DNA from 2 places in the Thalassospira sp. CA1 genome. Region 1 is predicted to be linked to the other one. Evidence: riboswitches for the same ligand, from Rfam matches in the RefSeq annotation. Region 1 holds a riboswitch; the other holds the start of a gene.
What was found. Region 1 has a riboswitch for glycine ahead of gcvT (glycine cleavage system aminomethyltransferase GcvT). Riboswitches for the same ligand answer to the same signal wherever they lie in the genome.
Positions count from the first base shown of each region.

Region 2: linked by a shared signal. The riboswitch ahead of AC5Q5A_RS12250 (L-serine ammonia-lyase) and the one ahead of gcvT (glycine cleavage system aminomethyltransferase GcvT) in region 1 are both predicted to bind glycine.

Region 1 covers NZ_JBZCIA010000001.1:711,444-715,657, reverse strand. The annotation lists gene gcvPA (aminomethyl-transferring glycine dehydrogenase subunit GcvPA) at 1-49, opposite strand, end outside; gene gcvH (glycine cleavage system protein GcvH) at 53-424, opposite strand; gene gcvT (glycine cleavage system aminomethyltransferase GcvT) at 499-1,611, opposite strand; glycine riboswitch at 1,671-1,778, opposite strand; glycine riboswitch at 1,782-1,880, opposite strand; gene AC5Q5A_RS03235 (hypothetical protein) at 1,984-2,541, opposite strand; gene ispH (4-hydroxy-3-methylbut-2-enyl diphosphate reductase) at 2,798-3,745, shown strand; gene AC5Q5A_RS03225 (homoserine kinase) at 3,791-4,214, shown strand, end outside.
Region 2 covers NZ_JBZCIA010000006.1:161,989-166,202, forward strand. The annotation lists gene AC5Q5A_RS12245 (dihydrofolate reductase family protein) at 1-13, opposite strand, end outside; gene AC5Q5A_RS12250 (L-serine ammonia-lyase) at 176-1,615, opposite strand; glycine riboswitch at 1,809-1,914, opposite strand; gene gpmI (2,3-bisphosphoglycerate-independent phosphoglycerate mutase) at 2,188-3,780, shown strand; gene AC5Q5A_RS12260 (murein hydrolase activator EnvC family protein) at 3,758-4,214, shown strand, end outside.

The DNA.
Region 1 (4,214 bases):
TATCAAGCATCGCAGCACGATCAGCGCGTGTCAGTGGGAGATAACGCATGTTTTAAAGGCCTTCGACGAAGTCTTTGTAGGCAGCTTCATCCATCAGCTCATCAAGCTGGGATTCATCGGTCAGTGTCATTCTAAAGAACCAGCCATCGGATTCCGGGGCTTCATTGACCAGTGCAGGATTGTCATCGAGCTCTTCATTGACCTCGACAATTTCGCCATCCAGCGGGGCGTAAACGTCGCTGGCGGCCTTGACCGATTCAACAACTGCGGCGTCGCCATCCTTGGTCAGTTTCTTGCCAACTTCCGGCAGCTCGACATAGACGATATCGCCCAGCGACTGCTGCGCGTAATCGGTAATGCCAACGGTTGCCACACCGTCTTCAAGCTCGATCCATTCATGTTCCTGCGAAAATTTCTTAGTCATCTTCCATTGTCCCTGTTGATCAATTCAGTGCCAATGCAGCGTAGCGCCGCTCTCTCTATGATAAATTCTGGTTCTCAACCGCGGAAATAACGATGCGGCGCGAACGGAAGTTCGACCACCTCGGCCGGGCGCGCCTTGCCACGCACCATAAGATCGACCTTGGTACCCGGTTCGGCAAATTCAATTGCAACATACCCCATGGCAATCGGACCATCGACGGTCGGGCCAAACCCGCCCGAGGTGATCTCGCCGATGTCTTCGCCATCCGCGTTCAAAATCTGGGTGTGTTCGCGTGCCGGTGCCTTGCCTTCGGGCTTGATGCCGACACGTTTGCGATCCGCACCGTGTTCAAGCTGATCAAGGATCACATCCGCCCCCTTGAAGCCACCCTCGGCCCGGCGACGTTTGTTGATGATCCAGTTCAGATCCCCTTCAACCGGGGTCGTGGTGGTATCAATGTCGTTACCATACAGGCAAAGACCCGCTTCGAGGCGCAATGAGTCACGTGCACCAAGGCCGATCGCCTCGACCTCATCCTCGGCGAGCAACTTGCGTGCAAGCGCCTCGGCATCGGCGTTGGGTACGGAAATCTCAAAGCCGTCTTCGCCGGTGTAACCCGAACGGGTCACAAAGCACGGACTGCCAGCGATGTCGATTTCGGCAAAGCTCATAAATTTCAGATCGGCAACCGATGGCGCAAAGCGTGCCAGAACCTTGGCCGCTTCCGGGCCCTGAAGTGCCAGAAGCGCACGGTCATCGATTTCTTCAAGCGATACACCATCGCCAAGATTGGCACGCATGTGAACGATGTCATCGTCCTTGCAGGCCGCATTGATCACCAGAAACAGGCTGTCGCCCGCATTGGTAATCATCAGATCATCAAGGATCGTGCCATCGTCCTGGGTAAATGCGGAATAGCGGGTGCGACCGGGTTTAAGGATGGCGATATCACCGGGCACAAGTTTTTCAAGCTCCGCCACGCGGTTCTCGCCGGTCAAACGCACCTGCCCCATATGGGACACATCAAACAGGCCTGCCTTCGCACGGGTATGAAGATGTTCGCCCTTCACACCAAGCGGATATTGCACAGGCATGGCATAGCCAGCGAACGGCACCATTTTGGCACCGAGTTCCACATGCAAATCATAAAGGGCAGTTTTTAGAAGTTCGGATTCTTGATCCGCCATCAGGTTCTCCAGGACAATCGTTGCGAAATATAGCCGACCAGTGGCCAACCACATTCCCCCTCTGTCTTTGGAGCCTGAAAGAATCACATCCGGGGTAGGAAGCCGGTCTGCTTACATCTTCGGCGAGGTGTTCCTGATCACAAATTCAGGTCACCTGCTTTCCAGAGTCCCATCTCCACGCGGTCCTGTTGCCTGAGAGTTTCCGGGGTGGTTGCTCCTTCGGCGTCCGCTCATCCGATAAGGACTGCGGCCTCTCCCACGTGCATCATTTGGGTATGTTTCTGTTATACGGGTTTCCGCGCAAACCGACCAGCCCCTATTTTTCGGGCACGATCGGTCTGCCGCGTCTCAAGCAAACAAACCCGAATAAAATCAATCGGTTCCGAACCGGCGATTATACTCAAGTTGGTCCGCGCTCAGCTGAAAACCAAGATAGATTTCGTAATCCGGACCGGTCCAGACATCGTCCAACGGCACCGACAGGGTCACCTGCTCGTCACGGATGCGTGCCATGTTCAGATTGTCGGCAAACGCCATATTCACGTCAAACACCGACTTCTGAATGAAGGTGCCGTTCGGGTCACGCAGGGCGACGAAATATTTAAATTGAACGTTACGGTTCTGGGCTGCCGGTCCAAGCTCGGCGGTAATGATCGGGCTGATGATGACATCAAGTTCCTTGTCATCAAGGTCATAGCCGCAATCACCAAGGTAGCCGGTAAATTCGGCTTCGACGATCACATCGGTCAGGTCACGGCCTGCACCACTGAACTGGACAAGCTTTGCCGTATCCTTTGGCAGATAGGCCGCCGGACAAACCGGGACCGGCTGTTCTTCAAACGGGTTGCCACCGCCGCATGCGCTTAGCAATCCACCAAGCGAGACCATACCCAATGCATAAACGCGCCGAAGTCCGTTACCGATTGTCATCCAAGCCTCTATCAAACCAAATGTTTTCGGGCCACGTCGCGACGACCGGCCCGCGCGCAGTCTATTCTGTCGCGGATGTCGGCACAACCCGCTTGAACGGCCTTGGGCCGTGTAAAACGTCAAAAATTCGGCCAACCCGCACCGACCATTTACCCCAGAGTCATTGCACCGCATGATCAGGCAGGTTATGTAACGTCAATGTTTGAAAAATGCGTCGGCAACGCCCGCACGCAATTGGGAAAGCCGGACCTGTATCATGTCTGACAAAGCCAGCCTTCGGATCGTTCTTGCCAATCCGCGCGGTTTCTGCGCGGGGGTTGATCGCGCCATCGAGATCGTCGAAAAGGCACTCGAAAAATATGGTGCACCTGTCTATGTCCGCCACGAAATCGTGCATAACAAATTCGTGGTCAATCGCCTACGCGATATGGGTGCCGTTTTCGTTGACGAACTTGATGCCGTTCCCGATGGCGTGCCAGTGATCTTTTCGGCCCATGGTGTCCCGAAATCCGTGCCCGAGGCGGCCGAAACCCGCAAACTTGAATATCTTGATGCGACCTGCCCGCTGGTCTCCAAGGTCCATCGCGGGGCGGAACGTCATCACGCCGATGGCAAACATATTCTTCTGATTGGTCATGCCGGTCATCCCGAAGTCATCGGCACGATGGGCCAGTTACCCCCCGGCAGCATGACCCTGGTCGAGACCGAAGAAGACGCCGAAACCATCGAAATCAGCGATCCGGAAAATCTGGCCTTCGTAACCCAGACGACCTTGTCACTTGATGACACCGCCAAGATCATTGAAATCCTGCAACGGCGTTTCCCGTCAATCGCGGTGCCGAAAAAGGAAGACATCTGCTACGCCACGACCAACCGCCAGCATGCGGTCAAACTGATCGCGGAAAAGGCCGATGCCATTCTGGTCCTTGGCGCGCCGAACTCATCGAACTCCAACCGTCTGGTCGAAGTCGCCAAACGCGAAGGCTGCACACGGTCGGTTCTGGTCGAACGGGCAAAGGATATCGACTGGTCCAAGCTTGACGGTATTTCAAGCCTTGGCATCACTGCGGGTGCGTCCGCGCCTGAAATCCTGGTCGAGGAAGTCATTGATGCCTGCCGCGAACGCTTTGACGTGACGGTCGAGACAATCACGCTGACCAACGAAAATGTCACCTTCAAACTGCCGCGTCAGCTTGCCAGCTAGGTCTGCGGACATGCTTACTTTCAGATCAGGACGACGATAGAACTCATGGCCGTCTATACCGACGTTTCAGACGAAGATATTTCCCGCTTTGTGGCCGAATACGATATCGGTGACGTGGTATCGTTCAAGGGGATCGCAGAAGGCGTCGAAAATACCAATTTCCTGCTTCAGACGACCAAGGCGCCTTATATCCTGACCCTGTATGAGAAGCGGGTAAATCCAGATGATTTGCCCTTCTATCTTGGCCTGATGGATCACTTGTCGGCCAAGGGACTGAATTGCCCGACCCCGATCCACGGCAAGGACGGTGTTGCCCTGCGACGCCTTTGTGGTCGCCCGGCCGCCATCACGTCCTTCCTGCAAGGCATGTCGCCCAGGCGTATTCAACCCCATCACTGTGCCGGGGTCGGCGCCGCACTGGCCGAATTGCACTCAGCCGGTCAGGACTTCGAAATGCACCTGCCCAATG
Region 2 (4,214 bases), on a different contig from region 1:
GTTTTTTGCTCATGTCTATGTCCAACCGATATTGGGGTCTTTGCCCCTATTTTTAGTCGGCAAATCATAGCAAAACACCAACCGCAAGTCGCAAGAAACAAGAACAGAAAACCGTCTAATTTACAGCGCAGGTGCCCAAAAGCCCGGTTTTCCGCCCTATTCTTAAGAGTTGGGATCAGCACTCGACCACGTTGACATTGACCGCAAGACCGCCCTGACTGGTTTCCTTGTACTTGCTTTGCATGTCGAGTCCCGTCTGGCGCATGGTCTCGATCACCTTATCAAGCGACACGGTATGCTGTCCGTCACCGCGCAGTGCCAGACGCGCAGCGTTGATCGCCTTGACCGCGCCCATGGTATTGCGTTCAATGCAGGGCACCTGCACCAGACCGCCAATCGGATCGCAGGTCAGGCCAAGGTTATGTTCCATACCGATCTCGGCAGCGTTTTCGACCTGTTCGGGCGTTCCGCCCAGCACGGCACACAACGCGCCCGCAGCCATTGAACAGGCAACCCCCACCTCGCCCTGACAGCCAACTTCGGCCGCGGAGATTGAGGCGCGCTTTTTATAGATCGACCCGATGGCCGCCGCGGTCAGAAGGAATTCACGAATTTTGTGCTGATTGGCGTTGGCACCGAACTTTTCGTAATAACGCAGAACGGCGGGAATAACGCCTGCGGCCCCGTTGGTCGGTGCGGTCACAACCCGACCGCCTGCGGCATTTTCTTCGTTCACGGCAAGGGCATAAAGATTGACCCAGTCAATCACCGTTAGCGGATCACGCAGGCCTGCTTCGGGCTTTTCGGTCAGTTCCTTGTAAAGGTTCGATGCCCGACGTTTGACATTCAGGCCACCGGGCAAGATACCGTCAGTGCGGATGCCACGGTCAATGCAGCTCATCATCGCGTCATGAACGCGATCAACAAAGGCAATGGTTTCATCAGAGCTGCGCCAGCTTTGCTCGTTCTCCATCATGATTTCGGCGATGGAGCGCCCTTCACGCTTGCAGATTTCCATCAGCTCATCGGCGGACGAGAACGGAAATGGCAAGGTGATGTTATCGCCGGAATATTCCGCACCGTGATCGTCACTGGATACGATAAAGCCACCCCCGACCGAGAAATATTCCTGGGTATGGATTTTCACGCCATCTTGGTCAAAGGCGGTAATGCGCATGCCATTGGGATGCTGCGGCAGGGTTTCTGTGAAATGAAACACCAGATTGGTATCGCGGTTAAAGGCAACCGGATACTGCCCGTAAAGCTGCAACTGGCTGGTTTCATCAATCGCAGCCACAGTCGGCACGATATCATCAGGATCGATATTGCGCGGGCGCTTGCCATTCAGGCCCATGATCACCGCGGTATCGGTTGCGTGCCCCTTGCCAGTCAGGGCAAGCGATCCATAAAGATCAACCACGACACTGCCGGTCTTTTGCAAAAGATTGCGCGCCTCAAGTTCAAGGCAGAAACGATATCCCGCGCGCATCGGGCCAACCGTATGCGAACTCGAAGGACCGATACCAATCGTGTAAAGATCGACAACCGACAGGTTGACGTCATGTTGGGATTTCTTTTGCGATCCCGAAGAGGGATCGGTCGCGGGATTTGTCATCAAGGGCCTCCTTCACGGCTCAATAACGCGCTTGTTTTCGCGCTGTTTACGAACCGGTGTTTTTGCCCCCTCTGTCCCTTGACCTGAGATTATCCGCCCTGCCTGATCAAGATCGGCTTGGGGCGTTCATCCTTCGGTGGAAACCTGACCAGCGCTTTCTCCCAGGCGCTTTTTGGTTTCTCTCTCCAGAGCCTCTTCCGTGACGGTCCATCTGCCTGAGAGTGTTTATGAGGCATTGCTCCTTCGGCGCCGTACATCATGCAAATCGCGTGATATCCGAACTCTCCCGTCACGGTGCGAGATAACATTTCTGCCACCTCAGAGGTTCACCGTCAGATTGAACACTATCTGCGTCTTTAGACACTGTCAAAAGAACTGGTTTGCATCTGCAAAATTTTCTGCGGCAGATGCTGTTAAGCAACGGTAATCGTGCTAAATTGCCCTGGTAATTGATGTACCCGTCGTGCGCGAAGACTGACCCACCCTGTCCGCATGGCGGGATTGATGGCGAAAGAACCCGTAAGTCACCATATTTACGGGACATTCAGCCTTTTCCTTTATCTGTGGGGTTTATGAACGTGACTGTATCGAATTCCGTAAAGCGCCCGCGCCCTGTGGTGCTGTGCATTCTGGACGGCTGGGGTTATCGCGAAGAAAGCAAGGACAACGCTGTCGCCCTTGCCAACACGCCTGTCTGGGATGACCTTTACGCCAACAATCCGACCGGGTTTCTCAAGGCCTGCGGTCTGGATGTTGGCCTGCCCGAAGGTCAGATGGGCAACTCGGAAGTCGGTCACATGAACCTTGGTGCTGGCCGTGTGGTCATGCAGGAACTACCCAAAATTGACGAGGCCGTAAAAACCGGCACCATCGCCGATACCGACACCGTCAAAAAGATCATTGCCAAACTTTCCGATTCCAAGGGCGTTTGCCATATCGCGGGTCTTCTGTCCGAAGGCGGGGTGCATTCCCATCAGGCGCACATGGCGGCCCTGGCCAAGATCATTGCAGGTGCCGGTGTACCGGTGAAAATTCACGCCTATCTTGATGGCCGTGATACCGCACCGAAAAGTGCCGCCAAGTTCCTTGAGAAATTCCGCGCCCTGATCGGCGATGCCAATGTTGAAATCGCCACAGTCACCGGCCGTTATTACGCCATGGACCGCGACAATCGGTGGGAACGTGTAAGCCAGGCTTATTTCACCATGGTTCAGGGCAAAAATTACGCCGATGGCCGCAGTGCTGATAGTGCGGAGGCCGCGATTGCCAACGCGTATGAAGCCGGTACGACCGATGAATTTGTTCTGCCGACCGTGATTGGCGATTATGACGGCATGAAGGATGGCGACGGCCTTCTGATGACCAATTTCCGGGCGGATCGCGCACGTGAAATCCTTGCAGCCCTTTGCGCACCGGAATTTGACGGCTTTGATCGCGGCACGCCGGTCAAGTTTGCCGTTCAGGCCGGGATGGTTGAATATTCGTCCGAACATGCGAAATATATGGATGCGATCTATCCGCCGCAGACCCTGCCGAATATCTTTGGCGAAGTGGTTTCCAAGGCCGGCATGAAGCAGCTTCGCATCGCCGAGACCGAGAAATACCCGCATGTGTCGTTCTTCTTTAACGGCGGCGAAGAACAGGTATTCGAGGGCGAGGACCGCATTCTGGTCGCCTCCCCCAAAGTCGCGACCTATGACCTGCAGCCAGAAATGTCGGCACCGGAAGTGACTGAAAAACTGGTCGCTGCCATCAAGTCGGAAAAATACGACACCATCATCCTGAACTTTGCCAACCCGGACATGGTCGGCCATAGCGGCATTCTTGAAGCCGCGATGAAGGCCGCCGAGGCGGTTGATACCTGCCTTGGCAAAGTGATTGACGCGATCAAGTCGGTCGGCGGCGTTGCCTTTGTTACCGCCGATCACGGCAACTGCGAAGTGATGGTTGATCCGGAAACCGGCGAACCGCACACGGCACATACACTTAATCTCGTTCCGACCATCCTTGTTAACGGTCCGGAAGGGGTAACATTGGAAGATGGTCGTTTGGCCGATGTCGCACCGACCTTGCTGCAATTGCTTGGCGTGCCGCAACCGGCCGAAATGACCGGTAAACCCTTGCTTAAGGGCCTGAAACAGAATGACGCGCTTCTTGCGAGCTAAGTTAGCTTATGAGATCGCCCTGCCTGCGCTGATCGCTTTTGCGGTTTTTGCTGCAGGCGGGGCTGCGCCTTCTTTTGCCCAATCGCTGCAAAAGGTTGATCAGCAACTTGATCAACTTGAAAACCAGCTTTCCGAACAGCAAAAACAGGAAGAGTTCCTGTCACGCAAATCCCGGGAACTCTGGACCGAGGAACAAGCCCTTCAGTCCGAGGCGATATCTGTCGCCAGACGCACCCAGCGCCTTGAAACGACGCTGACCGAACTGGAAGATCAGCTCGAAACCCTTGAAGCACGCGAAAAGGTCGCGGCCACCAGCCTTGAAGACAAGGCCGGGCAATATGCTCGCATCCTGATGGCCCTGCAGCGCCTGTCGACCACCCCGCCCGAAGCAGTCATTGCCCTGCCGACATCGCCGCAGGATACGTTGCGTTCGG